Regions from separate parts of the Treponema sp. B152 genome, predicted to be linked through region 3. Evidence: riboswitches for the same ligand, from Rfam matches in the RefSeq annotation. Region 3 holds a riboswitch; each other region holds the start of a gene.
The links. Region 3 has a riboswitch for cobalamin ahead of HYB91_RS03305 (DUF4198 domain-containing protein). Riboswitches for the same ligand answer to the same signal wherever they lie in the genome.
Positions count from the first base shown of each region.

Region 1: linked by a shared signal. The riboswitch ahead of HYB91_RS09180 (ABC transporter substrate-binding protein) and the one ahead of HYB91_RS03305 (DUF4198 domain-containing protein) in region 3 are both predicted to bind cobalamin.
Region 2: linked by a shared signal. The riboswitch ahead of HYB91_RS08085 (Glu/Leu/Phe/Val family dehydrogenase) and the one ahead of HYB91_RS03305 (DUF4198 domain-containing protein) in region 3 are both predicted to bind cobalamin.

Region 1 covers NZ_CP058668.1:1,961,420-1,972,171, reverse strand. The annotation lists gene HYB91_RS09205 (hypothetical protein) at 1-273, shown strand, start outside; gene HYB91_RS09200 (hypothetical protein) at 257-862, shown strand; gene HYB91_RS09195 (Na+/H+ antiporter NhaC family protein) at 918-2,393, opposite strand; gene HYB91_RS09190 (ABC transporter ATP-binding protein) at 2,483-3,244, opposite strand; gene HYB91_RS09185 (FecCD family ABC transporter permease) at 3,244-4,311, opposite strand; gene HYB91_RS09180 (ABC transporter substrate-binding protein) at 4,313-5,308, opposite strand; cobalamin riboswitch at 5,470-5,651, opposite strand; gene prcB (dentilisin complex subunit PrcB) at 5,761-6,366, shown strand; gene prcA (dentilisin complex subunit PrcA) at 6,402-8,300, shown strand; gene prtP (dentilisin complex serine proteinase subunit PrtP) at 8,314-10,644, shown strand.
Region 2 covers NZ_CP058668.1:1,739,272-1,750,023, reverse strand. The annotation lists gene HYB91_RS08120 (ABC transporter substrate-binding protein) at 1-1,019, shown strand, start outside; gene rpmB (50S ribosomal protein L28) at 1,107-1,298, opposite strand; tRNA gene HYB91_RS08110 (tRNA-Asn) at 1,358-1,430, opposite strand; gene HYB91_RS08105 (5-formyltetrahydrofolate cyclo-ligase) at 1,554-2,207, opposite strand; gene HYB91_RS08100 (tetratricopeptide repeat protein) at 2,215-3,603, opposite strand; gene HYB91_RS08095 (hypothetical protein) at 3,659-5,605, shown strand; gene HYB91_RS08090 (MGH1-like glycoside hydrolase domain-containing protein) at 5,726-7,159, shown strand; gene HYB91_RS08085 (Glu/Leu/Phe/Val family dehydrogenase) at 7,170-8,411, opposite strand; cobalamin riboswitch at 8,719-8,907, opposite strand; gene HYB91_RS08080 (Rpn family recombination-promoting nuclease/putative transposase) at 9,100-9,966, shown strand; gene HYB91_RS08075 (formate/nitrite transporter family protein) at 10,008-10,752, shown strand, end outside.
Region 3 covers NZ_CP058668.1:739,493-750,244, forward strand. The annotation lists gene HYB91_RS03280 (FeoA family protein) at 1-156, shown strand, start outside; gene HYB91_RS03285 (FeoA family protein) at 175-399, shown strand; gene feoB (ferrous iron transport protein B) at 403-3,237, shown strand; gene HYB91_RS03295 (hypothetical protein) at 3,325-3,867, shown strand; gene HYB91_RS03300 (DUF4198 domain-containing protein) at 3,877-4,890, shown strand; cobalamin riboswitch at 4,970-5,174, shown strand; gene HYB91_RS03305 (DUF4198 domain-containing protein) at 5,497-6,315, shown strand; gene HYB91_RS03310 (hypothetical protein) at 6,326-6,511, shown strand; gene HYB91_RS03315 (ZinT/AdcA family metal-binding protein) at 6,599-7,810, shown strand; gene HYB91_RS03320 (ZinT/AdcA family metal-binding protein) at 7,900-9,111, shown strand; gene HYB91_RS03325 (hypothetical protein) at 9,145-9,483, shown strand; gene sufU (Fe-S cluster assembly sulfur transfer protein SufU) at 9,546-9,980, opposite strand; gene HYB91_RS03335 (SufS family cysteine desulfurase) at 10,015-10,752, opposite strand, start outside.

The DNA.
Region 1 (10,752 bases), 1.2 Mb from region 3:
GGAAATTATACCCACACAACAGTCTATCAGTTTTGGCCGTTTTTAGGCTGGCCCGAATCAAGTACTCTGTGGTTTTCATGTAAAAAGCCGGGGCTGCAATACATAGGTTCTTATATCCGCACAAAATCGGGATATAAAAAAGATATGGAAAAGGATTCTGCTAAAAATGAACTTTCTGCTTTAGAGGGTATTAAAGCATATTACAAAGGTACTTCTTGGGAAACCGTTATAGAGAAAAGAATTGAGGAGCTTCAAAATGAAAAAAGCAATTAGTATAATATTTATTTTTTTGTTGAGTTGTGCTGCTTTTGCACAAAATTATTCCAAACCAGGAAGAAATGAGGTTGTTTTGGTTTTTTCGGTGGAGATTAGACCTTCGGTTAACAGAGAGTTTTTTAAGGAGTATCTGAGTATTCCCTCAATGCCCATGTCTGATTTAATAATCAATGAGACCGGCAGACCTGTCAGCAATGATCCTGGTGATTCAATATCCTTATATTGTGAAGGAGACGATAAGCTTGATAAACCTACTGCTGTATCGGATGTTGAGGAAATTATTTCAATAAAAGTTCCCGTTCCCAGGTCCGGTGAGATAGTTTTAACTTTTTGCACATATAACTTTTTTAAGGGAACTGCTTTTAGGTTCTTTTTACCTTTTGCTGTAAAAATAAAAGTACAGCCTGATTTTAAGTATTATTATTTGGGGCACTTGGAGTACAAGAGGAAGGGCGGTATGGAGTATGAAATTGTTGATGTAAAAAAACATGATAACTATGATGTAGTAGTACCCATAATAAAAAAACGGTACGGTGAAAATGCGGAACTCGTTCGAGCTGCCATGACCTCTATTGATAAAAAATAATTTTTAATTAAAAAAGCTGCACTGTGTTTTACCCTCAGTGCAGCTTTTTTTGCTCTTATTTTTTCTTTAACCTTACTTTCGGTTCGCTTGCGATGCCGAATTTGGGGAAGATTCTGTCGATACCGAACAGGGTAAATAATAGAATGGTTATGACCGAGATATGGGCCATAAAGTTATACTTTATTATCTGGGTCTGACTGAATTGGTAAAGAGGATAGACTGTGCCTGCAATTCCTATAAAAAAGCTTAAATAAACATGCCAAGGAATCAGCTGGGATCCGAAGATGCCTAGGGCTGAGGAGAAGGTTGCGTTTCTCAATTTTAAAGAATAAAGGTCTTTTTCATCGCCTTCTACATTTTCTTCCGTGATGTCTCTGATAATCGGGCCGACGGTAACTATTTGCGCCATCTCGTCGGCAAGGGCTGCGTTTCCTAATAAAGAGATAATACCGTTCCAGAACATCAGCTGTCTTACATTTCGGGAAAGTTTTACGGCAAGGTTTGATAGAGGCCTAAAGGCATCCATCTTCGACATGATTCCGCCGAAGGCTGCGACCCACATCATCATTATGATAACCCACGAGCCGGCACCGACAAAGCCGTTATACACTATGTCAAAAAAGGCAAGAAGGCCTGAAACCGTTCCTGCAAAGCGGCCTAAGATAAAGCATGAAACTATACCTGCTCCAAGGCAAAGGAGGGTAGAGTAGCCTTTTAAGGCAATCCCTATGACCAGAATGAGCGGAATTACCATGTAAACGGGGACTCCGTGCTGTACCTGATTGAGAAGGTCAACTGCGACCGGTTTTTCTTCAGCTAATTTTGTCCAAACTTCTTGGGGAATGGCTTCGATGGCTTTTTGCGGACTTACGGCATCTCCCGGGAGGCTTAAGCCTGCAATTAAAAATAAGCCTCCGGCTATAATCAAACACACCAGAGACCAAAGCCCCTGATTTTTCATACGGTGAGTAACTTCAACCCTGTGAATGCCTGAGCTTACGACCGTTGTGTCCGAGATAAGACCGAGGTTATCGCCGAAGCATGAGCCGCCTGCAATAGCTGCAATGCTTAAAACCAAGTTTCCGTTTAAAATATGGGTCATCCACAAGAAGATAGGAGCACAGGCTGCAAAGGTTCCCCATGAGGTTCCCGTAGCAACCGACAATACGGAGGAAACCAAAAAGGCAACAAGGGCTACTGTTCTGGCGGAAATGCCTATGTTTAGGCTTAAAGTTATAATCGAGGCTCCGACTCCTGTAGACATAAAGGCATCGGCCATCGCATAGGCAAACATAAGGATAAAAAATACCAGCTGCATTTCCTTAACATTGTCTACGGCAGAGTTTAAAATATCGTTGAATTTGAATTTTTCGGTTATCATAGCGACTATGGAAGCATAGATTACGGCTATAGGGGCTATGATTAAAATGTCCAGCTTAAATCCCAAGGCATTTGAAAAAGATTCTATGTTTGAAATCATCATCAAACCTGCAAGTAATAAGACCGGAGAGAGCTTAAAAAAAGCGCGCATAAAGTCTCCTTTTATGTAAAATAAGGGTGCCAGTGTATCATATTCGTAAAAAAAAGTGTATAGGTTTGGTTATTAAAGAAAAAAGCCGGTTAAATGTTTTTAAATATTACATGGGGCTTTTTTTCTTCATCATAAATGATTTTGGCCTCCACATCATATAAGGTCTTAATTACTTCTTCTGTGATAACCTCATTTACACTGCCTGAGGCGATAATTTGTCCTTCTTTTAAAGCGTATATTTTATCGCAATACATTGCAGCTATGTTAAGATCATGGATTGCCGATATAACGGTTATTTTTAAATCTTTTGCAAGGCTCATAAAGTGCAGCTGATGTTTTATGTCCAGATGATTTGTAGGCTCGTCGAGGATGAGGCAATCCGTGTTTTGTACTAAGGCACGGGCTAAAATAATTCTTTGCTTTTCTCCACCCGACAGGCTTGAAAAATTGCGGTCGGCAAAATCTTTCATATTCACTTGTTCAAGAGCCTTGTACGCCAGTTCGATATCCTCGGCTGAATCCCTCTCCATAAATTTTTTATGAGGCGAGCGGCCGATTAAAACCATCTCAAGCACGTTAAAGTCAAAATGGGTGTCATTATGCTGGGCAACTACAGCCATCTTTTTTGCCGTTTCTTTAAACTGATAGTCATTTATGTTCTTACCGTCGATAAATATGGTGCCGGTTTTGGGTTTAAGAACTCGGTATATACATTTGAGCAGGGTGCTTTTTCCCGAACCGTTGGGACCGATTATGCCTACAATTCCGTTATCTTTAATTGAAAGGTCAATATCGGCTAAAATATTTTTGCTTCCGAAGTTAAATGAAAGAGAGCTGATGTCGAGAACCATTATGCTTTACCCCCAAACCCGTATTCTTTATTTATCAATAAATATAAAAATACCGGCGAACCTATAAGAGAGATTACAACTCCTACGGGTATTTCACCTAGGCTGGAAACGGAGCGTGCCAGTACGTCTGCCCATATAAGAATTATGGCTCCTATCAATACGGATGACGGAATTATGTTTTTATGATTTGTTCCCCAAAATATCCTTGAAATATGCGGAATTATTAAGCCTATAAAGCCGATTATTCCTGCGTTGTATACTAAAAAACCTACAATGGCGGAACATATCAAAAGATAGACTTGGCGGTAAATATGCAAGTCCTTTCCTAAAGTAATTGATACGCTGTCTCCGAGGAGCATCAGGTTAAGGGTACGGTATTGCGTCATAAAAAAGAAGATTCCTAAAAATATCACTCCTGCAAGGAGTCCTAGGTTTTCCCACTTTGCTCCGCCGAAGCCTCCCATAAGCCAAAAGGTAATGCTTCTTATAGCTTCCCGGTTTTTTGTAGTAAAGACTATAAACGAAGAAAAGGCTGAAAAAATCGTGCTTATGGCAATACCTGCCATAAGTAATTTTGCGGAATTGGCTCTGCCTTTTATGTTGGCGGCATTTATTACGATTAAGGCTGTTCCAAAGGCTGAAAAGCAGGCGCACAGGCCCACATAATTAGGCCCCAGTTTCGCACCCACGCCCAAAGCGATTGCAAGGGTTGCCCCGAGAGAAGCTCCCGACGAAATGCCCAATATATAAGGGTCTGCCAATGAGTTTTGTACTATTGCCTGCATGACAACTCCGGTTACGGCTAAGCCCATTCCGGTAAGACAGGCTAAAAGTATCCTAGGCATACGGACAATCCAAACTATGTCGATAGCCGACTTTTTAATTCCTTCAAGGCTTCCGGCACCTAAGATTTTAAATTGAGCGATTTTTAAGATTTCGGCGGGAGCTATGCGTACGGCTCCGAATCCTACCGATAGAACTATGGAAATTAAAAGTCCCGCCAAAAGAAAAAGAAGTGCTGAAGATAGAAAAACTATTTTCAGCACCTTGTTTTTATTGTTTTGCATATTATAGGTCAGGATATAAACCTGAGATAATTGTCTTTATTCCGTCATAGGTTCTTATGCCGCTGGCATAAACTTCGCTTAAATTAATCGGAAAAACTTTTTTGTTTTGAAGTGCTGCTATGCTTTGTAAAGCATTATCTTTTGTGAGCATTTCTATAGATTGGTCTTTTTCAATATAGTCGCCGAAGTAAACCGTAAAGATAACATCGGGATTAAGCTCGATTAATTCTTCCTTGCCTATTCCTTTTTTATCCTTACCTACAAGATCGGCACCGACCTGCATTGCAATTTGCCCGCCGATAGTTCTTTCCCCATAAACACGGTACTGGCCTTCTTTTTCTACTTCAATTATTATGGCCTTTACCTTTGTTTTGCCTTCGACGTGTTTTTTTGCTGCGGCAATTTCAGTTTTCATCTTATCGACAATTTCTTGAGCCTTGTCTTCTACATTGAAAATTTTACCTATATTTAGAATATCCTGATATTCGTTTTCGAGAGCATCTTCTTTTTTTAAACCTGAGTTTTGCCAAATATAGGTTTTTGTACCTCTGTCATGCCAGAATTTTACGTCTCCATAACGCTTTTCACCGAATAATGATGTCCATGCAAAAATAAAATCCGGTTCCATGTCGATAATTTCTTCTTTCTCAGGACGCTTATCGCGATAGTTTACTTTGCTGAAAGCTTCTTTAAACTCGTCTTTAACCGGATCATCAAGTCCGACTGCAAGAATAAGCTTATCGGAAAGACCGAGAGCGAGCATTGTTTCGATAGGGCTTTGGTAAAAGGCTGCAACCTTTTCCGGGGCTTTTTCAAATGTAAGGTCTACAGGTTCCCCCGCATAATTATATGTAGTAATTGTTACAGGATAATGGGCTCCTTCCGTTTTAGGCATTGTTTTGCCCGAATTTTGTGATTGATCTTCCTTAGGACTGCATCCTAAAAAAACTGAAACTGCCAATAATAGCAGCATTGAGTGAAAAAAAATCTTTTTCATATCTTCCCCCAAAATAGTGTGTTTATTTTACGCCTTCAAACTAAAAGGTATAAGTTTATGCAGCGGGTACAAAGATACTTTTGGGATCTTATTAAGTTATAGAGAAAACAAAGATGTTATAAGTTCCTTAAGTGTCCCGTACTTTATCGCTCGTAAAGCACAAGGCTTAGTCCTTTACAGGCAGGTATTCTGACTTCGAGCTTCATCATCTTTTTAAGCCTTCCCCGATTTCCCGAGTGACATATTTTAAAAAGACTATTCTCTTACAGCGGCGGGACCGTGACGGAATTACACCGTGCTTCCCTTTTAACCGAATCTCGGCACCTGTATGGTTTGAAAATTGTGAAGTAATTCTAAAACTTTTGTAAATTAATGTCAAGCCGGCATTTTTTTTGTTTTTTTTCGAAAATTTACAAAATTTATAAAAATAAGTCTTGCTAAATCCAATTAATATGATATACTTAAGTACTATGAGGTTTTGTGTAATTTTATTATTTATCTGTTGTGTAACTTTTTTAGGTTGTAAAACGCTTCCTAAACAACCCGCCGGGGAATTCCATTCCGTGCCTGATGACAAAGTCCCTACTGTGCCTGATAAAGGGGCGGAAGGAAATCTGGGTTCTTCTTTTAAAAATCCTGAAATTTTGAGCAGTCCGCCGGAGTCTATGCAGGCTGCTTATGAAATTTTGACTCAAGGGAATAATTTTAAAACCGGTTTACCATCTATTGTCAAAAGCCAAGAAGATTTGCAGACCCTTTATTCCGTTTTGTATGGAAATTCCTTAAAAGCACCGGTGATAGATTTTTCGAAGAAAGCGGTTGTTATTGCTGCCGCAGGACCTTTTAATACGGGCGGATATTCCATTGTGCCTGTTTCTGCAATAAAGACAGGGAAGATCATCAATTTGGTTTTTGAGGTAAAAAGTCCCGGACCTAAGGATATGGTTACGCAGGCTTTTACCCGCCCTTATGTAATAGTTTCGGTAGATGCCGAACCGGATACCGAGATTTTTATTGAAATCAATGGGGATGCTAAAAACGGCAAATTAGATTTTTAAAATCTATAATTTAATAAATTTATAGGAGGACGAGTATGTCAAAAAAAAGATGGAACGCTGCGGCGTTATGGTGTATCCTTTTATTGGCGTTTTTATTCGGTTCTTGTCCGCAGCAAAAGTCGGCAAGTGAACCCGAAAAGGATCCGTATCCCATTCCGGCTGATGCCGTGAGTGTTGAAATTACCGTTTCGGATTCGGTAAGCGGCACTGTAGTGGATGGAACAAAGCTGGTAGTTTTTGATTCTGATGGCAAACAGGTTACTAATCAGCTTACTGTCAGGAAAGGAAAAGTTACTGCAAAGGTAAGCCCTAAAAAGAAGTATGACTTTGTTCTTTTAGGCAAAAAAGGTACATGGGCGGGCTCTAGGCTGCAGGACTATTATGTACCCGAAGAGGGCCTCAAAGGAGTTATGATGCTCCAATTTGCGCACGGGCAAATAACAAGAGATGTTACCCCCCCCCATATCGACAAGGTAACAATTGAAAATGCATCCGGTGTTGATATAACGGACAATTATGACATCGGAAACGCTGAAAAAAAAGTTTATGTAGAATTCACCTCTAAAGTGGGTGCAGTGGAAGATGTTGCGTGGAACGGTTTCGGTGCAAAACTCGGTTTCGGTATGATGCCGACAAGTTATGAAGGTATTGATGGGGTTTACACTCCCGATAATACTCCCGGTGACGGTATTTTTACATCGAAATACGTTTTTGATATAGAACATGCGGCAATGCCTGACGACAAAACAGAGCTTATAATAGTAGGCTACGACGTTGCAAACAACAGGGTCGAAAAACGCATCCCCGTAAAATTCAGTAAAACCTCGGCAGCAGCTCCCCTTTCGAATGCTAAATTTGGAAGTGCTTTTATGATAATAGAAAGGGTTCCCTTTACAAACAATACATTCTCAACCGAACCCGGACAGGGACTTGTGCAGTTAGACAGCGGACACGAAGTGATGCCGCAGGCTTTAAACCCCGTTGAAGGACACAATTCTTCATATATGGCGGTCTTCGTCTTCGGCGTTGTAGATAAAACCACTCCGACTACTTCCGTTCCTATTATGGGCTTTGATGTATTCCGAAAAGAAAAGGGCAGCACCGATACCCCTAAATTTGTAAGCAGAACTCACTACGATGAGCCTAAAACCGAAACAAACCCCGGCTGGGGCGCACATCAAGGTTTTGATACATCTTCAGAACTTGAAGAAGGTAAAGAGTACGTGTATACAATTAAAGCGTTTACTGCAACGGATACACTTGAGTCTCCCGTATTTACGGGCAAGGTTATGGAAGCCTTCACCTATTCCCTTAAAGCTCCTGAAAACCGTAAAAAGATTTCGGCGGCCGATGCTGCAAACATGTCGTATTCGTGCACAATAAGCAATAAAAAGCTGCTGACCAAGGAAGAAGCCGATTGGTGCGACTTAGGCCTATTGATCCTCGACGGACAGGGACAACCTGTTTTCGGTTCAAAATTCCGCTATGTCTTTGATGGTGTTACTGTCGGTATAGGCGGTGCTAATACTACTACCGGCCCCGATTTACTGATTGATACTATAGGGTTCGGTTCAGGTGTTAAGCGCTTTTCATATAAAAAGCAGCTCGCAACACCATTGCAGACCTATTACAATATCAACAAACTTGAAGACCTTATAACCGTTGACTCTTCCACAGGCATTATCACAATTACCGATAAATTTGTAAAGATAGCACAATTTAACGTAGCTGCCGGTACCCCGATGGAATACCAATCGGGTGTAAACTATCAGTGGGATATTCAGGACTGGGGAAAGAGTGCGATCAGTTTAAGAGATGACAGGGCTCTTAGGATTGTTAAAATGTATGATTCAAATCAATCTCGCACAATGGGAAATAACAGCTCAAGCGGCTCCAACGCCGTAAACGGCAGATTTACCTTTGTAATTGAATAAGGAGGTCTTTAAGATGAAGAAAAAAATATTATTCTTTTTAATGACAATAGTTTTGATTGTTTCTTCCTGTAATTTCGGTATGAATACTGCCGTTATCGGTAATAAAGATAATGGAGCAGTTTTAAACGGGTATACGGGAGGATTAGGAAATTCATCGTCGGTTGAATTACCGAATGGTGCAAATTATAAGCCCGACGACAAGGATATAGTTGACGGTTATTTTATCGTTAAGACAAAAGACGGCTTTGACAAGACTCTTTTTGAAAAAAAAGGTTTTATTGTTAAAGGAAAGATTTCCCTTACAGATACGGGTTTTACTTACTGGTATCTTAATAAGGAAGGAAATAATAAAAAGAATCTACTGCGCGCGGCTTCGATAGAGGGAGTTCTTTCGGTAGAACACGATTATAAGGTTGTAGAACCGGACGGAAGCAAGGCTCCGAATCAAAACGATGGCCCTGTAGACCCTTTCAATGCAGAAACTTACGATCTAACAAAAGGAAATTATTTGGACGACCCTGAGGCAAATAATGCCGATTACGGGCTTTCGATAACCGAGGCACTGAAAGCCTACAGTGAAATAGGTTACGGTACCGAGACTGTTGTTGCAGGCATCATCGACACCGGCATTAATATGAAGCATAAAGATTTTAAAGATGAAAATGGGGATTCGATAGTGCTGTATGCGAAATCCTGTGTTACTGCAGAAAACGGTACCGCCATCACCCCAGGTCATCCGTTTACCGAAATTCCTATCGGACTAAACTGGGATAAGGGAGCGCACGGTACGCACTGTTCTGGTACTATCGCTGCCCGCGGCAATAATAATATCGGTATCGCCGGTGTCGCATGGAAAAACACAAAGCTTATTTCGTACCAATCGCTCAATGCCGGTTTAAATGGCCAATTCGGTGGAGACACATGGTCGGTTTACGGCGCCCTGCTCGATCTTACAAACATTGTTGAGATTTTGCGTAAAGCTAAGGCTGATAGAAGTCCGGCGGAGATTGCTGCTTTGCCCAGCTATCTGCAAACTACCGATTTTCAAATTACCCAAAAAACGGTTCCCGTAAACATGAGCTTGGGAGGCTCTTACGGCTCCGAATTTGCATTTGCGGTTTTAACCAATGCAGTAAAACACAATATACTCCCGGTAATTGCTATGGGTAACGAAGGCCGTTACACGGCAGCCTATCCTGCAGCCTTCCCGGGCGTATTGGCGGTTGGAGCTACCAACGGCAAAGACAAAAAAATTCATTTCAGCAATTCCGGTGCATGGATAAGTGTTTCCGCCCCTGGCGACGGTATTAAATCCTGCGGCATATACGGCGACGACAGCTATGAAACGATGAGCGGTACCTCAATGGCAACCCCCTTTGTAACAGGTACAATCGCCTATCTTCTTTCCTTCACTGAAGCTCATGATTTGACTCCTTATCAAATTAAGGCTCTGCTTGAAAAAACGGCGGATAAAGTTGATGGAGCAACAGGCTTTACCGACAGCTTGGGCCATGGCCGAGTAAACGTATATAAGGCGGCAAAGGCTATAAAGGACGGCAATATTCCTCCTGCAAACGATATTTATACCGAAGCGGAAGTAAAAGTTGAGGTTAAAAACAATGACGGGCATAGCAATGACATTGTCCCTTGTAAAATTACGCTTGTCGATGAGGAAACACATGCTCCTTTGGCCTATGTCGCAGGTGATGAGTCCAATCCTCCCGCCTTTAAGGGTCTAATAAAGGGCAGAAGCTATTCCGTTTACGGTGCCTTTTTAGGTGATGCACAAAAAGAAACCTTTACGGCGACAGACTCAAATAAAACTATTACCTTGCAGTATAACAAAAAAATCGTATGGGTTTCGACCGTACCAAACCTGCACTATAACAGTGGTGGTGATGACACCGATACTAAAATTGTGGTTTATAAAGCGGATGCAAGCGGCAATTTGAATCTTGGCACCAATCCTACGCCCATTGTGAACTATGACCAAGATCAGCTTGATACCACCTATTTTGAGGCCGAGACAGGCGCAAAATACTATGTGCTGATTACCGGCTTTATGAAAGGGGGTGTCTTCCAAGGCGGCAACTATGCCTTAAAAATTGACAGGACTCCCCTCAATTCTAACGGTGTAGATATCGACGATACGGCAAGAAGTCCCAACAATGCTTCAACGAACGACAGCCACGAAGGCGCCGGTTTTGACGATACTCCCGCCGATGCAAAGTCAAAAGGCAATGCATGGGGGCAGGAGATGGGCTGCAATCTCGTCGCTCACCCTATCGGTACCCCACCCAAGAATGTTGACTTGGATTGGTTCTATGTAGAATATCCTTATTAAACGTTAATATGGGTAATTAGGGCGGCGCGCTTTTTAGGTTCGCCGCTCTTTTTTTTGATAAATAAAACAAATTTTCCTATTGACATTTTTTATTCTTTATGGTATAAG
Region 2 (10,752 bases), 1.0 Mb from region 3:
GACCTGCTTTTACAAAATTTGCCCGCGGTCTATTTGATGTAATTCATATAGACGATCCGGGAGAATGGGCCAAGGCCGAATCTTCTGCAGATGTCCAAAACGGTTTTATAAACCTTTGGCGTGGCCGTCATGTTCCGGTACAAGGGCCGGCAGGTTTATTTTTTAATACACAAGTACCTCCTCTCGATAACCTGTTTGTACGAAAGGGGCTTTATTATGCAGTTGATATCGATGGGATGATCAGCAGGGTCTATACCGATAAAAGAGTCAGGCTTCACACAATCGGTTCAGGTCAAACATGGGGCAGCGCTGAATTTAATAATCCCGAGATAAAAAAACCGTCCTTTGATCCTAAAAAAGCCCGTGAGCTTTTTTCAAGGGCTGGGTATGATAGGGTAAATTCTTCAGGTATCTTGGTTAATTCCGAAGGAAAAGAATTGAGTTTTGTTATTCTATATGACGATCCTTCATTGTATGAAGCTTTCGGGCTTCTATATGCTCAGGCCCTGCTTGCAGGCCTTAAGCTTGAATTTAGGCAAATGGGAGGCAAGCTCTTTGATAAGCTTGAAAACAGAGACTTCCAAGCTTGGTGGGGCAGCCTTAATTCTTACCGCCTTCCCGATAATTACAGTCTTTTTCATTCTTCATTTGCTAAATCAAAGAGTTTTAATAATTTTTTCGGCTATTCAAATCCTGAAATGGATCTTCTTTTAGAAAAATATGAAAAAGGCTCTTTAACCTATGTAGAAAAAGCTGCTGTAAACCGCCGGATTGAAAAAATTGTAGATGAGGACGCCCTTATGATTCCTTCATTTTACAAAGATACAATAGACGTTATGGCTTGGAAGTGGATTTGCTTCCCTGCATGGCTTAATATGAAGTATCAAAAATACCTTGATGACCCCATGTTCGGTTATATGTGGTTTGACGGCGATATTGAAAAAGAATGTTTAAAAGCAAAAAATGAAAATAAAATTCTTCAAATGAGGGCTTATTCTTTGAGTGATAGGTACAGGTAAATTTCAATAGAAAAACGAGGCAAAAAAAATCGAGTCTGCTTTTCGGCAGACTCGAAATTAAATAAAAAGGAGTAAATTAAGAAAAAACTAAACTTTCTTTGTAACGTAATCGCTTTTTAAGCATCGAGAACACATTTTAATGGTTAGAGTCCTGCCGCCGATTTCTGTTTTTACATTTACCAAATTGGGCTTCCAAACTCTTTTTGTGTGAATTTTGGACTTACTTACAGAGTTACCTGACATTGAGCCTTTTCCGCAAATTTCACATACTCTTGACATATCGCACCTACCTTTAAAAAATCAGCTGACCTTGGAAAGGTCAGCCGTCATTCGAATAGCTCCCCCGCGCGGGTTCGAACCACGGACCCAGTGGTTAACAGCCACTTGCTCTGCCTACTGAGCTACAGGGGAATGTTTCCAATTAGGAAGTGCTAGGATATTACACTATTTTTTATAAAATGTCAATAGAAAATTCGTATTTTTTATGATTTTATCAAATTTTATTTTAAGCGGAGCTATTTGCCCTGCCTAAAATTAACCTCCGCACGAATAAACCTCCGCTTCCGTTACGACGAGGTCTACAGGACGGTCAAATTCTCCCATGGGGATTGTGTCTAAAATTTGTCCCGAAAAACAAAGACCGGCAAGGCAGACATCTTCTTTTTTTATGCTTTTAAAAAGTTTTTCAAAGAATCTATCGTAAAAACCGCCTCCTCTGCCCATCCGCTCTCCCCTTTTTGAAAAGGCTCTTCCGGGAACCAAAATCAAAAGGGGAAGCTCCAAAGGAGCTGTCTTTTTCTCTTCTTGTGTTTGAGGAAAGAGGTTTAAGGCGTCTTCGGCAGGCTCCATAATACCGAAGGTTCCGATTTGAACGGGCTCTATCTTACCGTTTCTAAATTCCATTTTTTTGAATACCAAATCCTTACCTAAAACGAGGGGGAGGGCTATAGTCTTTTTGTCCTTTGCTGCCTGTCTTAAAAGCCCCAATGTAGGGAATTCCTCTTTTATGGGATGATAAGCAAAAACGGTTTTGGCTTCGCCGTATTTCGGTATTTTATTTAAAAAATTCTTACAATATTCTTCGGTATTTTGAAGCTCTTCGGTTTTTTGTATCAGGCTTTTAACTTTAGGGCTTTTAAAATATTCCTTTATAAGTTTTCGTACCTTTGCTTTTTCTTCTTTAAGCATTTTTAGCCTATTTCTTTGTGCTTGAGTTAAATTCATCCATAGCTTTTTTCGCAAAACGGTATTCAAAAAAAGCAGGATTTTCTATAGACATTACTTGAACATAGCACTTTTCTGCAAGAGTGTATTTTTTGGTCAGATTGTAAAATTCTCCGAGATAAAAAAACAGTCTTCCTTTTTTTACCATGTCGGTTTCTGCTGTTGCCCTGTTTATAAGCTCGCTGTCGCCTGCAAAATCTATAAAAAGACGGCATAAAAAGTATTCGTTTTCTTTTTCGGTACGATTGATGGATTTTAGATAGTTTTGCATAAATTTTTTTGCATCCGGCTTTTTATTTTGTTTATAGAGGCTTATTGCGTACAAAAGCGCATATTGATAAGAGGCCGGAGCCTTGTTTAAGGCTTTTAAAAATGCCGTGCCGGCGTTTAGCCAGTCTCCTTTTTCCCAAAGCAAGATACCGGCTCCTTCCAGTGCAAAATAATAAGGCGGATAAAGGTTGCATACCTTTATGTAATCATTGAGGGCTTCTTCTTTATAGCCTAGCTCATCGTTTATGCCGGCACGGTATATATAGGCTATGTAGGAATCTGGAGTAAGCTCTATAACCTTGTCATAAGCTTTTTTTGCTTCTTCTTTTCTGCCTATTGTAAGATTGTAAGAGCCTATGTCATTCCAATGGCTGGGATTATTCGGTTCAAGCTCCGCTGCTTTATTTATATCCTGAAGGGCTTGATACATTCTGTTTGTTTCGGATTTTATACGGGCAAGTTCTGCAAGGGCTGTGCTGTTATTGGGTTCCTGCTCCAATACTGTAGTTAAATTCGATTCTGCTTGGTCAAGTTTTCCTTCAAGATAGTTTATACGGCCTAGACCTATAAGGGCTTCCGTGCATTTCGGGTCAGCCTTGTAGGCTTCAATAAATTTTCTTCTGGCATCATTGTATCTTTTGGCCGAGTAAAAATCCAAGCCCTGCTCTGTTAAGGCCTGTGAATCTTTTGGGTTTATGGCCAATATTTTTTTCAAATATTGATCTTTTTTTTGTAGATTGTTTTCGGCTTGAGCTAGCATAACTTGGGCATAAAGAATATCGGTATTATCCGGATAGTCCTTGGAAAGTTCATTTGCAAAGGATTCCGCTTCCTGTGTTTTTCTCATAGAAATGAGGATGGAAAGTTTTAGATATTGTATCTTAAAATCTTTGGTCAGTTCAGGATCCGATTCATCTATCAATTTTAAAATGCCTTCCAAATCTCCCTTTTGCGAAAGTTGGGTAAGCTTATCGGTAAATTCTTCTCTTGGATTTTTTTTTGCAGCTTTTTCGATTGTCTTACACGAAAAAATGATGGATATGACCATCAAAAAACTAAAACATACCAAAATTTGCTTGGTTATTTTCATAATAACTCCTTATAAGTATTGCAATTATTCCTTAGTTTATATAAACTATAACATTATGAAGCACAAATCAAGTAGGATGATTGCATTAACTATATTGTATATACTAATTATTTTCGGCATTTTTGTCATTCAGTTTACCATAGGGAAGACTTTTTATTATACAATAGGAGCCATGTCCGTTTCCGGACGGGATGAGGTTGATGAAACCGGAAATAGAACTCCTCTTTTACCTCTCCATATAGTTGCAAACGGTTTGGATTTTTATATTACGGATCAGACTCCCATTACTGCAAAAACGAGCAATAACGAAGAGCTTAGCCTAAAGGTTTTAGAGTACAAAAAAACCGAAGATTCCTTTAGTGTTATTTGTTCTAACGATGTTTTGATAGACTTTACCTCATACATTTCGGAAACAGTTGAAACGGTAAGAATTTCCGTTTCTATGCCGTCAGAGATAGAAACGGTTTATTTTCCTTGGAAATTGACTCAATCGGCCCGTCTTGAAAGACAGGATGAGCAAATATTTTTAAGATATGGAAAAGATAGGTTTATTTTTAGAGGCGGTTACGGTTTTGGAAATTCAGATGATACATCGGAGCTTCCTCATCTTATTCTTTCAAGTTCAAAAAAAACGGCCATTTATGAAACCTATATCCAATCTGAAAGTTTGGACTTTGATTCTATCCGCCGTATCCCGATTGCAAGTGAGGAAGAATACAATAAAACTAAGCAATTATTTAGAGAAAAAGCTTTGGATTATTTTTCAAGTGTGATTTCGTCAAGAAATTATAACGAAGAGCTTTTAGCGGCATATATAGCCGAAAAAGCCTTTAAGGGAGAATATGAAAAGGCTCTTGTCACTGCTCCGTCTTCTCTTTTGCCTAAAGAAAAACGCACCTATATATCGACTACGTTTTATGGTAATCTTGCACAAAACGATAAAAGCCTTGCTGCTTACCAAAAAAAGCTGTTATCCGGTATTGAATCGAGCATAGCAAGGGCTGAAATTTCCGTATTTGATAGTGAGTCTGTTATTCCCTTTTTGATAAACAACTCAAGGGCAAATTTGATTTCCGCCTTGGAAAAGATAGCTTCCAATGCAAAGCAAGAGGATTTAAACTCTTGTTATGCCGCGGGCCTATTGGAAGCTGCAATGGATTACGCTTTTTATTTTCCTAATAAACAAAATCTTTTTATGGAAAATTCCGAGAAATATGAGACGGTTTTAAAAGATTCTTTGATTTCTATTGATGATGGACTGTATATTTCTTCCGATAAAAAGACCATAGATACCGAAAAAACTTTAAGAGCAGCTTCTATTTTAATCCGCTATGGAAGTTCATATCCCGATAAAGGTACATGGAAGGCTGTAGGGCAGGCCCTGTATTCTTCTATATTTTCTCTTGGAGGAAATTCTTCAAGTTTACCGGCATCTTTCGATATTCAAGGCGATAAGGCAAAGAAGTTAGGGCTTATGGCCAATGATGCCCTAATTCTCCATGCCGAAAAACTGTATGCTGCTGCTATTAAGGATAATCCATATTATCCGCATGAAGAGTCTTTGGCTTTAAAGGCTGAGCCCGGTATTTGGGCTTGGACATCTGCACGCGATATAAATGTGCTTAAAAACGATGCAAAAACATTCAGTTTTAGAATTTCGGCTAAGACGGGAGATACCCATTACATGATTATAAGGGGAATCCGTCCATTTTATAGAATACAAATCCATGAAATCGATTTTAGAACGGATCCCAGATTTGAGATTTATAATTCTTCAGGCTATGTTTATGATGAAAGAACCCGTACTCTTTTGTTAAAAATGAAGCATAAAAAGGATGATGAAGATATAGTTCTCTTTTTGGGCCGCCCGCCTGAACCTGTTCCTGTGGTGCCTGTTGTCCAAGAGGGTGCTGAAAGCGGAACCGACACTGAGGATGGTACTTCAGCCGAAAATTCAGGTTCTGCCGAGGAAAAAGAAGAAACTTCCGGTGCCGGTAATTAATAAAACGAAAGCCTTTTTTCAGATTCAAAACTTTTTTTATAAATATTGCTAAAAAACTACCCTTTTTTGAAAAAATATGATATACTATATATTGTCTTGCACAAAAAATAAGGAGTTAAGGTGAATAAAAGAGATTTTCCGCGTGTTCATTTTTACGATCAAGATTTCGTGGACATTTACGATAGAACATGGGCTTGGGTTCATGATTTTTGGCATTCGGCGGGCGACGGCAAACAGGGTACCGAGGGCTTTTTTATTTATCCCGAATCGGACGGCAATTTTTTGAATCAATATGAAACTATATTTTCTTCTTTTTTCTTTGTTTATTCTAATAAGAATTATACACCGAATTCTGCTCTTGACTTTTTTTATGACAGGCAGGAAGAAAACGGAGCCATACGTAATAGATATGATTTTGATACAAAGGAACCTGTTTTAAAAAGGGATAATCCGGAAGGGCTGGGGATGCCCCTATTTGCATGGGCTGAGTACAATATTTATCATAAGACGGGAAACAAAAAGCGTGTAAAGGATATTATGCCTGTTTTGATTAAATACATGGACTGGATTGACAAAATGTTTAAGTCGGATAACGGTCTCTATAAAAGTCCTCTTGAAACAGTAAATATGCCTAATACGCCCCGAAAAGAGTCCGTTTTTTTGACCGATTTTAATTCGGCTCTTGCCGTAAATGCCCTTTATATGTCTGCCTTGGGCGATATACTAAACGACAAAGAAATAGACTTTCAGTATAAGAGGTTGTATTTTACTGTAAAAACCAGAATCAACTCCATGATGTGGAATGAAGAAGACGGTTTTTATTATGATCTCGATGCTGAGGGTAAGCAGATAAAGAAGAAAACCCTTGCCGGTTTTTGGCCGATGCTTGCCGAGATTCCAAATGAGGATAAGGCCGCCCTTCTGGTAGAACACCTATCCAATCCTAAGACTTTCGGGGTTGATCATCCTTTTCCCAGTCTTGCAGCCGATGAGCCTGAATATGACGAAAACGGAAACGGTGCATGCGGCAGTGTCTTTCCTATTTTGAACTTTGTTGTCGTAAAGGGTTTGGAAAAATATAACCGCTGGGAGATAGCAAGAGAGTGCGTTATAAGGCACCTTTACTATGTGCTTGAAACCCTTTCGCCCGCAGGCAATTCAAAAAAACAGGGCTTTTTATGGGAGGCCTATTCTCCTGTCAAAGAAGGTCCTGCCCAATGGAAGGGAAAACCTGCTTTTCCGCGTAAACAATACCTTTTGGGTGTAGGTCTTTCTACAATCAGCCTGATGATAGAAAACGTTATAGGGCTTTCGATAAGTCTTCCGCGCAAAACGGTAAATTGGACTGTCCCCAATCTTGAAGTTATGGGTATCGAAAATTTAAGCCTTAAAAGGAACCTTATAACCATTCTTTCGTCCAAAAGCCAGAGGGGCTGGGAAATTCACATGGAAAGCGAAAAGCTCTATTATTTTACCATAAATATCCTAAACGAAAAGAAGAAGACCTTGCCGATTCCGTCGGGTAAGTGTTCGATGCTGATAGACAAACTTTAAAAGGGCCGGTTTAGTTAATTCCCTTAACTTTTTGAGTTTCTACAAGTTCTTTTAAGGCCTTAATATAGGCTGCCTTTCTCATGCTGACCTTATAGGCTTCTTTTACGTCCCATACCAGTTTGAAGGCTTCAATCATCTTATCTTCAAGGCGTTTGTTGACTTCTTCTTCCGTCCAATAAAAACCTTGCAGGTTTTGTACCCATTCAAAGTATGAAACAATTACACCTCCCGAGTTGGCAAGAACATCGGGCACAGTTATAATATTCTTTTTTTCGAGGATTTGATCGGCTTCAGGGGTGACGGGGCCGTTTGCTGCTTCGATGATTATAGAGGCCTTAATATTTGATGCATTTTTTTCGGTAATTTGATTTTCGAGGGCCGCCGGAATTAAAATATCGGCTTTAAGCTCCAATAGCTCTTCATTGGTTAGCCTTTTAAAATCGCCTTCACAAGAATTGAGTTTTTTTCCTTCTTTTTTATGTTTGAGTATTTGAGGAATATTTAAGCCTTTTTCATTGTATATTGCACTGCTTGTATCGCTTATTGCAATTATCTTGGCTCCGTCTTTATAAAAAAGATCTGCAGTAACGCCGCCGACATTTCCAAGCCCTTGAATAACTACACTTTGGTCTTTTAAGGTTTTATTGAGTTTCTTTAAAATTTCCCTTGTTGCAAAAAGAACTCCGCGGCCTGTGGCCTCTACTCGTCCTTTAGATCCGCCGAGAGGAAGAGGTTTTCCCGTAACAACCGCGGGGCTAAATTCTCCGGCATATTCACTGTAGCTGTCCGCTATCCAAGCCATCACCTTTGCATTTGTTCCGACATCCGGGGCAGGTATATCTATCTTAGGGCCTATAAAAGATGCAATCCGCCTTGTGTAGCCTCTTGTCAGCTTCTCAAGCTCCGTTTGGGAAAGCTTTGAAGGATTTACGCAAATGCCTCCTTTTCCGCCTCCATAGGGAATGTCGGCAACAGCACACTTAAAGGTCATCCATGCAGAAAGGGATCGTACTTCATCGATGTTTACATCTTGGTGAAATCTTATTCCCCCCTTTGCCGGGCCTCTTAATGTAGAATGTTGAACCCTGTATCCGCTAAAGACCTTGATTTTTCCGTTATCCATTTTTACGGGTATTGAAACATGCATCTCTCGTTCAGGGCTTAAAAGGGATATGTAATCGTCTTCTGACAGATTAGCCGTATGTGCAGCTTCCGTTATTGTACTTAAAAGTTTTTCGTATGTACTCGCCATAAAATCCTTCTTAAAAATAATTTATGATGATTATACATTAAAAGCCTTATTTTTGAAAGTTATCAGGGGGAAAATTTGAATTTTGATTTAAATAAAGAAAAACGATTTCGGTCCGCAAAGGGATTTAGGTTTCCTCAAAATGTACACCCAAGGGTATCAATCGGATGTACTCAAGGCTAAACGAAGAAAACTTGACAAAATCTTCAAACAGCCCAAGGAGCAATAGAGGAAATAAATATGATTAACACGATAAATTTTGCTGCATCTCATGAGTCCAAGCAGAGTGCGGCACGGGTAAAACTTGTATTTTACCCTCATAGTCATTGGCAGGTCTTACGGCTCGGAGGTCATCATTGATTTTCGCCTTCCCGGAATAAACCAGTGGCATTTTGAAAAACAACTCTCTCACTTACGTCAGCCGGACTGCTCAGGACTTGCACCTGATTCCCTTTTCACTCCTTAAGTTAAAAGGAGCACCAAGACCGAAACCGTTATTTAAACATAATTCTATACTTTTATAAAAAATAAGTCAAGATATCAAAATCGGTACTCCAATCCAAACTAGATTCAACACTATGACAATTGAAAAATCTACTGTTCTATGATATACTTGATTTGTAAAGGGGATTGAGAGTTAATTGGTAGTGGATAATTTGTAATTTCATTACCAATTAAAAAGAGGTGTGATATGAGTATTTCAAACAGAAAATACAAGGATTCGGTTTTTGTTGATTTGTTCAGTGAAGATGAAAAGGCGAAAGAGAATTTTTTGTCTCTTTATAATGCATTACACGGCACCAAACTTACGGCTGCAGCACAGCTGAAAAATGTAAGGCTTGATCAGGTCCTTTATATGACATTCTATAATGATGTGTCATATCTTATTGATAACAAAATCATAGTGCTGGTAGAGCATCAATCCACTATAAACCCAAATATGCCTTTACGCTGCCTTGAATACATAAGCCGCCTTTATGAAACTCTATTTGAATCAAAAGAAAAATACAGCCGTAAACTCTTAAACATTCCGACGCCCGAATTTTATGTATTTTATAATGGGGATGAAACCTATCCTTCCGATAAAACATTAAAACTATCAGATGCTTTTATAGAAAAGACGGTAAAACCTAATCTTGAGTTGACCGTTAAGATAATAAACATAAATCAGCAAAATCACCATCCCTTGCTTAAAAACTGCAAAACGATGTATGAGTACACAATATTTGTAGAAACGGTACGAAGATGGAAAAAAACAGATCCTCAAAACGGTTTTCAAAAAGCGATTGAAGAATGTATAGCAAATGATATATTGCGTGATTATTTAAAACGCAAGACTAAGGAGGTATTGAATATGTTACTAGCCGAATATGATTATGAAACAGATATAGCTGTGCAGCGTGCTGAAGAACGGGAAATAGCCTTTGCTGAGGGAATATCTCAGGGCGTTTACCAAAATAAACTGGAAACTGCTAAAAATTTAGCTGAAATGGGGTTTGCCGTAGAAGCAATCGCAAAAGCTACAGGTTTAAGCTGTGAAGAAATCGAGAAACTATAAATTAATAATAAAATCTGCATAGCGGTATTAAGGAGGCGTGTATGTCTGAAAAAATGTATTGTGATCCGGCCGAGATTTTGGAAGTTACGGTGCAAAAGGGTATTGCAAAGGCTTCAACTCCGGTGTGGAAGCTGCTTTGTTTAGGATTCTTGGCAGGGGTTTTTATTGCCTTTGCTTCGGAAGGCTCCAATATGGCTGCTTTCGGACTTTTTGCCAAGCCTGAAACTTACGGCCTTGGAAAATTCGTTGCAGGGCTTATCTTTCCTGTAGGCCTTATCTTGGTACTCCTTGCCGGAGCCGAGCTTTTTACAGGCAACAACCTGATAATTGCAGCTGTTTTAGAAAAAAAGGTGAGCCTTACTGCAATGCTTAAAAACTGGCTTGCCGTTTATATCGGGAACCTTATAGGTTCTGTTTTTATTGCTTTTTTGATTGTACAAAGCGGACAGCTTTCAAGCGATGCGAGCCTTTTGGGTGGGATTACGATAAAAATTGCTTACGGCAAGGTTTCCTTTTCTTTTGTGCAGGCTGTTTTTTTAGGCATCATGTGTAATTGGCTGGTCTGTCTTGCAGTCTGGCTTTGCTATGGTGCTAAGGACATGACCGGAAAGATGCTTGCCGCTTTTTTTCCGATTTGGCTTTTTATAACTTCCGGGTTTGAGCACAGTGTTGCAAACATGTACTATATCCCCGCAGGGATTTTCTCGAAAAGCGTTCCGGCTTATGCTTCCACTTCCGGCCTTTCCGCCGAGGCTCTTTCAAATATAAATTGGGCTGCATTTTTTA
Region 3 (10,752 bases):
TTTTCCCGCCTTCGCAGTCTTGGAATAGATATAAATACGGAAATAACCGTTGTTACTTCTCAGGCCGATAAAAAAGGGCCTATTTTGCTTTTGGTAAACGGTTCAAAATATGCGGTAGACTATAATCTTGCTTCTAAAATTTTGGTGCGTTTATAGCTGAGATTGGAGATTAAAATGACTCTTGATGAATTGGAACAGGGAAAAAAAGGAATTATAGAAGATCTTGAAATAAGCGGAATGACTTTGCAAAGGCTTATAAGTCTTGGGTTTACTCCCGGAGCTGAACTTTCGGTTGTAAGAAAGGCCCCGCTTTTAGATCCCTTTGACATTTCCATCTGCGGTTCGCTTGTAGCTGTCCGCAAGGATGAAGCTAAAAAAATCATTGTAAAAGAAGTTTAGAATATGAAAAAAGAAAAAATAAATATTGCTTTTGCCGGTCAGCCTAACTCCGGTAAGTCAACCCTATTTAACATGATGACGGGAGCTCATCAACATGTTGCAAACTATCCGGGTATCACCGTCGAGAAAAAAACGGGAGAGTATTTTGCTCTTGACCAATCGGTTTTTATTACCGACTTGCCGGGTACTTACAGCCTTACTTCCTATTCACCGGAAGAAAGGGTAACCCGTAATTTTATCCTCCGTGAAAAGCCTGAGCTTTTGGTAAACATTGCCGATGCCTCAAATTTGGAAAGACATCTTTATCTGACATTCCAGCTTTTGGAAATGAACTGTCCTATTGTTATGTACTTAAACAAGATGGATTCTGCAAAAAATGCAGGCTTACAAATCGATGTCGATAAAGTTTCTTCTCTCTTGGGTATTCCGATAATAGCCGGCTCGGCCAAGAAAAAAGAAAAGATAAACGAATTAAAAGAGCTTATTTCAAAAACGGCTGAAAGCTCCGAACCGCAAAAACCCTTTACACTTACCTACGGTAAGGATATGGAATCCTATTTGGAAAAAATTGTCGAAAAATTAAAGGCTTCTGCAAAGGACGAATTTTTTTCTATTCCCTTAAGATGGCTTGCAATCAAGCTTTGCGAAAAGGACTCCGCAGTTATCGAAGAAGAGGGTAAAAATTTTACAAACTTTGATTCCATTTTAACTTTTATAAAAGAAATTGAAGCCGAGCACAAGGAAAAACATAAGCACAGCTTTGAAATAGAAATAGCTCTTGCCCGCTCCGCTGCGGCAAAAAAAATTGTTGAAGCTGCGGTTTCAAAAAAAGAGCTTGAACAAAAAGCCGTCGAGTCCTTAAATATTAAAAGAAAGATTACCGAGACCATTGCCGCCCTTATTCTTTGTTTTGTAACCTATGAGATTTTGGATTCCCTCTTTTTGCTTTTGCCGATTCCTATCGTTGCAAATAACATTCTACGCTTGATTCTTAGCTTAGCCGGAGCTTTTGCCTTTACGGGAGGAGCTGCCCTTATCTATACTAAAGGCGGTTCAGGCAGTATAAATTCAACCGACAGAATCGACAAAGTGCTTTGCCACAAGGTTTACGGTCTTTTGATTTTGGTTGAGCTTGTTTTAGTCTTTTATTGGATAACGGTAGTTTTGGGTTATAAGATGACCGACAAGGTTTTCCCGATATTTAAATTTGTCAGAACAATAGTTTCTCAGCTTATTTATCCTGAAGGACTTATAAACGAGGGGCCTTTAAGAGGTTTGTTTTTAAGCGGGATAATTGATGGGGCAATAATGATTTTAAACTATGTCCCAATCTTTTTCTGCTTGTTTGCCCTCATTGCCTTTTTGGAAGATGTCGGCTACATGGCCCGCCTTGCCTTTATCATGGATAGAATTTTACGCAAGTTCGGTTTACACGGACAGTCAACCCTCCCTATGATTCTATCGGGCGTTATAATGGGAGGTTGCGTCGTTCCCGGTGTTATGTCCACAAGGACAATCAGAGATGATAAGTCAAGATTGGTAACGATTCTTATCCTGCCCCTTCTTAACTGTATGGCAAAGATTCCTTTTTATGTTTTAATTACGGGAATATTTTTTACAAGCTACCAATGGATAGTTCTAGGCGGAATTTCGTTTTTTACATTGATAGTTGCCCTGATTGTTGCAAAATATTTCAGCCTCTATGTTGTTCACGGCAAACCAGAGCCCTTTGTACTTGAGCTTCCGGCTTATAATATGCCGACCCTTAGAGGTGTTTTAACACGCACCTTTGAACGCTTATGGAGCTTTATAAAAAAAGTTGCAACGACTGTAGTTGCCGTTTCAGTTATAATCTGGGCAGGTGTAAATTTTCCTTCTTTGAGCTCTGAAAAAACTGCTCAATATGAAGCAAGAAAAGCAGCTTACATTCAGGACTTTGCAGGAAAATTAAACAATTCCTATTCCCAATATTTTGCTTCCGAAAAGGGCTTTATAGAATATCAGCGTTTAACCGAAAAGCTTTATTTGTATGATGCCATAAATTGGTTCGGCGGAGCTAAGAGCATGGAAAAGAATGTAAACAGATTGTTTTTACAAAATCCCGAAATGACAAAAATAGCCTTAAAAGGAAAAATTGAACTCGACAGCAATATAGGTGCTTTTAAAAATTATTTTGATATGTATTCTTCCGCAAAAAAAGATTTTGATAAGGCATACAATGATGCTCAAGAATTTCAAAAGCCTATTTTAAAGGCTTCATTTTATGCTTATTGGCAAAAGCTGAATCCTTACTTCTTCGCCCTTGTCAGAACCGGAAAAGTGAAAATTTCAGGCACAGCTGTAATCGATTCCGAAGCCGCTGCCGCTGCAAAGGCTATACGCCCTGCAAGTGCAGACCTAAAGCTTATCTCAGTACAATTGCGTAAAGAAACTTTGGAGAACTCCGTTTTGGGATATTTGGGAAAGGCAATGGAACCCGTTACAAAATATGCGGGCTTCGATTGGAAGGTAAATATCGCAATTCTAGGTTCCTTTGCCGCAAAGGAAGCTCTTGTTTCGACCTTGGGTACCATTTACAGTGTTGAGTCTTCAAGCGAGGATTCGGGTAAAGTTTTGGAAGCCCGTATTCAGGATAAGGAAACGGGATTGACCCCATTAGACGGTCTTACCATTATGATTTTGATAGCCCTCTTTCCACCCTGTATTGCTACCGTTATGGCAACAAAGACCGAGACACAGAGTGTGGGTTGGACACTGTTCAGTGTTATGTATCCCGTGGTCTTGAGTTCGTTGGTTGCCGTCCTGGTTTTCCAGCTGGGAAGACTGTTCGGCTTTTGATTGTAAGAGAAATTTAAGGAAAGCCTCTAAAAGACTGAAGCTTTTAGAGGTTCACATTTAGGATTATAAATTTATGGGAGTTTATAGATGAAAAAAATATTTATCGTATTTGTTTTAATGATGTGTTCTATTATGCTTTTTGCACATTCGCCCCTTTTGACCGTTGAAGATAACGGAGACGGAACTATCTATGTTCAAGGCGGATTTTCAAATGGAGCTTCGGCTGCCGGTGTTAAACTTTATCTTACCGATAAGGCTTCAGGGCAAAAAATCTGGGAAGGAGAATTCCCCGATGTAGGCGAACTCAACCTGCCTATCCCGAATGTTCCTTATACTGTAACCTTTGATGCAGGGCCGGGCCATATTATCGTAAAAGACGGTCCCGAACCCGAAGGCGGTTTCGGCAGTCAGGCTGCTTCTTCTGAAGCCGCAGGAGAAAACGAGTCAGCCGGAGATGCTGCTCAGGCTCAAAAGCCCGTTGCTGTCTCCGGTTCTGCAGGTTGGGTGCCTATGGATACCGTTTCGGCAATGCCTAGTGTCGGTCCTTCGTTTACGGCAATCTTGGCCCTTGTACTTGCCGTAATAAATTCGATACTGATTGTCTTCCTCTTTAAAAAACAAAAAAGGTAGGTGTAAAAAGTGAAAAAGCTATTTTTTTCCGTATTGCTATGCTGGACGGCTTTGAGCCTTTTTGCTCACTTTCAAATTATTTATACTCCGGCTTCAATAATCGAAGCTTCAAATAACAAGGTAGATTTTATAATTTCTTTTACCCATCCCTTTGATTCAGGCCTTACTATGGACATAGGTAAAAATGAAGCAGGCGAAATAAAAGGATTAAAGGAATTTTATTCCATCCATAAAGAAAACAAGACCGACTTAATGCCCTTTTTAAAAAAGGGGGAATTTGAATCTGCGGAAAACAAGGCCTTTGCATATACCTTTGAATTTGATAAAGAGGCAGGTTTTAGGGGAGGCGGAGACTGGGTCTTGGTTGCCGTTCCTCATCCGTATTTTGAAGCAGCCGATGACGGATATATTCAGCAGATAACTAAGGTCTTTATCAACAAGGCCGGACTTTCGACCGATTGGCAGTCAAGGGTTGCCGAAGGTTATCCCGAAATTTTGCCTTTGGTAAAGCCCTACGATATTTGGGAGGGCGGTGTGATCCGTGCCCTTGTTTTGGACTCCGATGGAAAACCCGTGCCTTATGCTCAGGTTGAATTTGAAAACATGAACTACGATGTGGATATGGCAAACAAGAAATTTACCGGAGAACCTAAGCTGCAAAAAGCGGGCGCCGGAATGATAATGGCCGATAATACCGGCGTTTTCGAGTTTATTCCTCCTTGTCCGGGATATTGGGGCTTTGCCGCCCTTAGAGTAGGGAAGGAAAAGGAATTCGGAGGAAAAGAACTTTCTCAAGATGCCGTTATTTGGTTTGAGGTCAGCAAGATTGAAGATGCGGCCGAACAGGCTGATAGCATAAAACAAGCCGATATATCTTCTTCTGACGGAGAGCCTTCTGAAAGAGCAAAACCCAAGGAAGGATTTTCGCCTGCGGCCCTGATAATAGTAATCTTGCTTTTTGTGGTTATGTTCGCTTGGCCTCCTATCTTTAAAAAGATTTCGGATAAGGCTGAAAATAAGTAGGATAGTAAATAAATAACAAATCCCCATTGGTGTCCCGTTGGGGGCTTGCTTTTTTTTTGGAAATATTTATAATTACCCGAAGGTTATAGACAAATAAGGTTCTTAAATTAATTTTTAAGATTAAAAGGGAAACCGGTGAAAAACCGGCACAGTCCCCGCTACTGTAATTGAGTTTGTTTATCATAATGCATCTATGTATTGGAAGCATAAGCCACTGTTAATATGGGAAGGCGATAAACTTTAAATCATAAGTCAGGAGACCTGCCTATTTGTATTACGAAATCCTTCGGAGGGAAGGAAAATCGGAAAACTCATTATTGTACAACTCTATTTTATTGTCAGCTTTTTCTATAAGCGGAGCTGATGTCTTGCGTTTTTCGTGTTTTCTTTATTTAATCTCCGATTTATTTTTAATTAAAAGTTTGCTGTTCCGTCTTTGGGGGCTTGCTTTTTTTTTAAGAATAAGATAGATTGTAAGTGCTGATTTACATTTGGATTTGAAAAAAAAGATTTTTCCGTGAGTTTAAAGCAAGACTTTTGGTCCTATCTTTTTTTGAACTTAAGATTATGAGTCTTTAGACTAAAATATTTGTAGGAGAGTTTTTTATGAAAAAGCGTACAGGAATAGTTTTATTTTTATTCTTGGTATCTATGGCTTCATTTGCACACTTCCAAATGATTTATACCCCGACCTCAAGAGTTGAAGGCAACTCTGTTGATTTTAAGATTGTTTTTACACATCCTGCAGAATCAGGACATGCAATGGATGTCGGTAAAAACGAGGCCGGAGAAATCAAAGGTTTTGAAAAATTCTTTTCCGTGCACAAGGAAAAGATTCAGGATCTTCTTCCCTCATTAAAGAAAACAGAGTTTACAACTTCAGAAAATACGGCTTCAGCCTATGACCTTACCTTAAATAAGGATAACGGTTTTAGAGGAGGCGGAGACTGGGCTCTTATTGCTGTTCCTCATCCTTACTATGAAGGTGCTGAAGATAAGTATATCCAGCAGATTACCAAGGTCTTTATCAATAAGGCAGGTCTTGATACGGACTGGAGTGCAAGATGTGCCGAAGGTTATCCCGAAATCATGCCATTGGTAAAGCCTTACGATGTTTGGGTAGGCGGACTTTTCAGAGGTACTGTTGTAGACTCAAAAGGCAAGCCTGTTCCCAATGCGGAAATTGAAGTTGAATATATCAACTTTGATGTAAACATGAAAAAAAGCAAATTTGAGAAGAAGGCAAAAACCAAAAATGCTGCTGCCGTTATTTTAGCAGATGAAAACGGAAACTTCTCCTTTGTCCCTCATAAGGCCGGATACTGGGGTTTTGCTGCCCTCGGTGCAGGTAATGTAAAAGAATTTGCCGGTAAAGAACTTTCACAGGATGCCGTACTTTGGATTGAAGCAGTGCCTGTAAAATAAGGATTGCCTTATGACATTGGGAATGGTTTTGACTATTTCGATAGTTGCAGGTGTGATTCTCTTACTCATCCGTAAATATTACAGGATATTTAAGGGTAAGGCTTCGGCCTGCAACTGCGGAGAAAAAAATATCAATCCTAAGAGCGGCTGCGGTTGCGGATGCTGCGGCTGTTCTGCGGAACATAAAAAAGGCTAGTTTCTTTTTACTTTAAGTCAAGAATTGTTTCTTGTTTAAATAAAAAGTTAGCTAATATAACTTATATTAACTTAAAGGAGTTTAATTATGGTTAATAAAAGAATGGGTGCAAAGATTGCACTTATACTGGTTACACTCGCAGTTATTTTTACTGCCTGTAAAACAATGCCTGCTGCAAAAGATAATAAGCTTGCAGCCGGAATGGAGTTGGCCGCCTGGAAGGGCGAGTGGGTTTCAGCAGATATCATAAAAAACAGCCCGTCTTTAAAAGCAGCTTATAAAAAAACAGCTGCAGATATGCGCTTTTATACACCAGAAGGCCTTGAAGCTGCTGCCTTGGACATGTACAAAACACCGGCGGTAAAGGCAAAGTTTGACGGTACAAACACTGTTCTTTTTACATATTTGGATAAAGACGGTAAAGAAATACAAATTTCAGTCAAATACAAGTACTTGGGACAAAAAGCTGACGGTGAGTATCCCGATTCTATGTGGGAGACTTTTGAGGCTGTAGAAGATAAGCTTGATAATGCAAACTTTAAGTATTTTATATCAATGCCTCCTCATGCTCATGGTGACGGACCAAAGCACTGGCATGCCCGTTTTGGAAGATACGGTATTGACAACCTTGTAACCGGTGCAGGAAGATGGCCTACGTACTATTCTTCATCTACACCTGAAGCTGAGCTTGTTAAGATGTTTGAATCTTCAATCCCGAATATGCCTAAATGGAATCCTGTTTCTCCCTTTGAATCCTATGCCAAGTACGGCAAATGGATCAACTCTTTATCTATTTTTGAAAATACAAGTAAAGAAGTTGAAGCTGCCTATGCAAAGGTTATAAAAGAATTTGCAGGCAAAAATCCCAATGGCGGAGATTTTACAAAGGCTGAAATTATTGCCGAATTACAAAAAGGAAATAAATCCGTTAAAGATTATTCCCACATGGAATTTATTGTAAAAGACGGAAAAAATGAACTTGTTTTCTATAAAGGAAATAAAGAAATCTTTAGATCAAGCTATGTTCGTGTTGGTGCAAGTCCTTCAAAGCCGTATATGACGATGAAGGCTGAAAGAAAAGATGCCGGTATGTTTTCTTTGATTTCATTTGTAGTTGTACACGGTAAAGCTCCGATGCTGCATTTCCACTTGTGGTACGGTAATAACGAAAAAGAAATTGAAGAGTTTGAAGGAACACCTACTTGTTACAGGACAGCTCTTACAGACGCTGAAATTGCAGCAGCTGTAGAGAAATCTGCAAGAACTCTTTTAGAAAGATTAACAAAGGCTAAAAAATAATTTTTTTTGGGAACCTATTTTTAGGTTCCCAATTTTTATTAAGTTTATCAATATTTGATAATACCTTATTTTGACATAAGGAGGTTACTATGTCTACGAAAAATTTCGGTGCAAAACTTGTATTAGTTTTGATGGTTCTTGCGGTTACTTTTACTGCATGTAAGTCGATGCCTAACACAATCGGAGGCATGAAAATTGAACCCGGTAAAGAACTTGCCGCATGGAAAGGTGAATGGGTTTCGCTGGATTCCGCAAAAAATGATCCTTCTTTAAATCCTGTATACAAAGAAGCGGCCGCCAAAATGGAAAACTATACCGTTGAAGGTTTCAAATTGGCTGTTGAAGGAATGTATAGAACATCATTTTCAAAGATAAAATTTGACGGAACAAACACTGTTGTGTTTACCGTAAAAGATGCTGATGGAAAAGAAAAAGAAATTTCTTCCGAGTATGTTTACAAGGGAAAGGTGCCTGTTATAGGTTATGACGGATATTACTGGGAAACTTTTGAAGCCGTAAAAAATGTACGCGGCCTTACTATGGCAAAATATATTATCTGTTTTCCTCCGCATCAAGATTCCGAAGGGGGGCTGCTCCATTGGCATGTAAGAACAGGCGGATCCGGTATTGACGCATTGGTAAAAGCAGATCCTATGTGGTGGCCTACCTATGTGTCTGCTTCAATGACAAAAGAAGAACTTGTAAAGAATTTTAAAGATACCATAGGAGCTGTTGCGGGCATGTTCCCAAAATCTCCCTTTGAGCCTTATGCAAAAGAAGGAAAATGGATGAATAGCTCTTTAATTTATGACAACACAAGTGCTGAGGTTAATGCCGCTTATAACAAAATCATTAAAGAATTTGCCGGTAAAAATCCTAAGGGCGGAGATTTTACAAAAGCTGAAATTATTGCCGAAATGAAAAAAGTATACGGCACGACAGATCTTTATACTCATATCGAATTTGTTACCGAAGACGGTAAGAACGAATTTGTAGTCTATAAGGACGGAAAAGAAATTCATCGAGCTGCTTATAAGAGAACTGCTGAAAATGCCTCCAAGCCCGGATTGCTTGCTGTGGTAACTGATAAAAAAGATGCAGGAATGTTTAAGACAATTTCTCTTACGAGTGCAGGAGGAAATCCTTTACATTTCCATTTTTGGTATGGTATGAATGATGCCGATTTTTCCAAAATTAAAGAGAAGCCTACATGTATACCTGCAAATACACCAAACAAAATGATTGCAGAGAGAGTTGAAAAATCTTGCCGCAAGATTTTAAAAGGTATTGTTGAAAAATAATTGTATTGAGACTTTTTATAGGAGAGAATAAAAATGAAAAAAAGAACAGCTATCTTTATTTGTTTTTTAGTATTGGGAGCAGCTCTTTTGTTTGCTCATGCCCCGATATTGCACTGTTATGATAACGGTGACGGAACTTTTACCTGTGAGGGCGGTTTTACCGACGGTTCATCTGCTGAAGGTGTAGAAATTCGAATCGAAAATCCTAAGGAAAAAGATGCAAAAAAGAAGGTTATAATTAAGACCAAGCTTGATAAAAATGGCGAGATAACAATTAAGTACGCCGATATCAAGGTAAAAGACTTTTTAATTATCTTTGATGCAGGTCCCGGCCATGTGGTAAAGGTAAAATCAAGCGATATCGAAAAATAAGATTTACTTGATTTTTTTTAAAAAAGGGACTTTGTTTTTTACACTGTCCCTTACAATAAACCTCATTTTTTTTCGTTTAAAAGAACATCGGCACTGTGCCAGCTTAAAGTTGCACATTTTATACGTGCCGGCATTTCGGCAAAATATTCCAAGATTTGAGCATCTTCCAATTCTTCCTTTTCTTCTTCCGAAATTTCTTTTCCGTTCATCATCTTAAAAAATATTTCTACCTTGCGTTTTCCTTCTTCGGCATTTTTTCCTTTTATAAGTTCAATCAGCATATTTGTAGAAGCCGTAGAAATGGCGCAGCCCCTTCCTAAAAAGGAAGCATCTTCTATGATTCCGTTTTTTTCCCGGATAAGCAGGGTAAGGTCATCACCGCATGAAGGATTATGTCCTCTTTCTATCTTTACTCCTTCGCCGGAAAGTTCGCGGCAGTTTTCTTTTTTTCGGGAGTATTCTAAAATCATTTCCTGATAAATCGTATCTATGTCCATTTATGTTCCTTATCGATATTATTTTTAAGTTTTTTTAATCCTTTAAAAAAACGCTTTTTACTTTTTTTAAGGCTGTGATCATAACGTCTATGTCTTCCTTGGTATTAAAAATAGAAAAACTTGCACGGCAGCATGAATTTATGTTTAGGTAAGCCATCAGGGGTTGCGTACAATGATGTCCGCTTCGAACCATAACGCCGTATTCATTTAAGATGTAGGATGTGTCATGCGAGTGCACATCTTTTACATTAAAGGCTATTATACCCGCCCTTTCCTCAGCATCGGTGCCGTAGGTTTCTATAAAATCAAGTTTTTTTAATTCCGAAAGAGCATAAGAGTCCAATTCTTTTACGGTTTTTTCTATATTGTCATAACCGATTTTTTCGATATATTCTATTGCATTTTTAAGAGAAACTATGGCAGTTGTATCGTGGGTGCCGCCTTCGTATTTGTAGGGGGCTTCCTTAAACTCGCTTGATTCTTCTGAAACAAAGTTTATCATATCTCCGCCGTATAAAAAAGGCGGCATCTTGTCCAAGAGCTCTTTTTTTCCGTAAAGAACCCCGACACCGAAGTCCGAAAAAATCTTGTGTCCCGAAAAAACTAAAAAGTCGCAGTCAAGGGCTGATACGTCCTGCTTGTAGTGAGCAATGGCTTGGGCTGCATCAACCACAACAACGGCTCCGTTTTGGTGGGCTAGTTTTATTACCTCTTCTACAGGGTTTATAATTCCTGTAGCATTTACCACGCTTGAGATGGCGACCACCTTTGT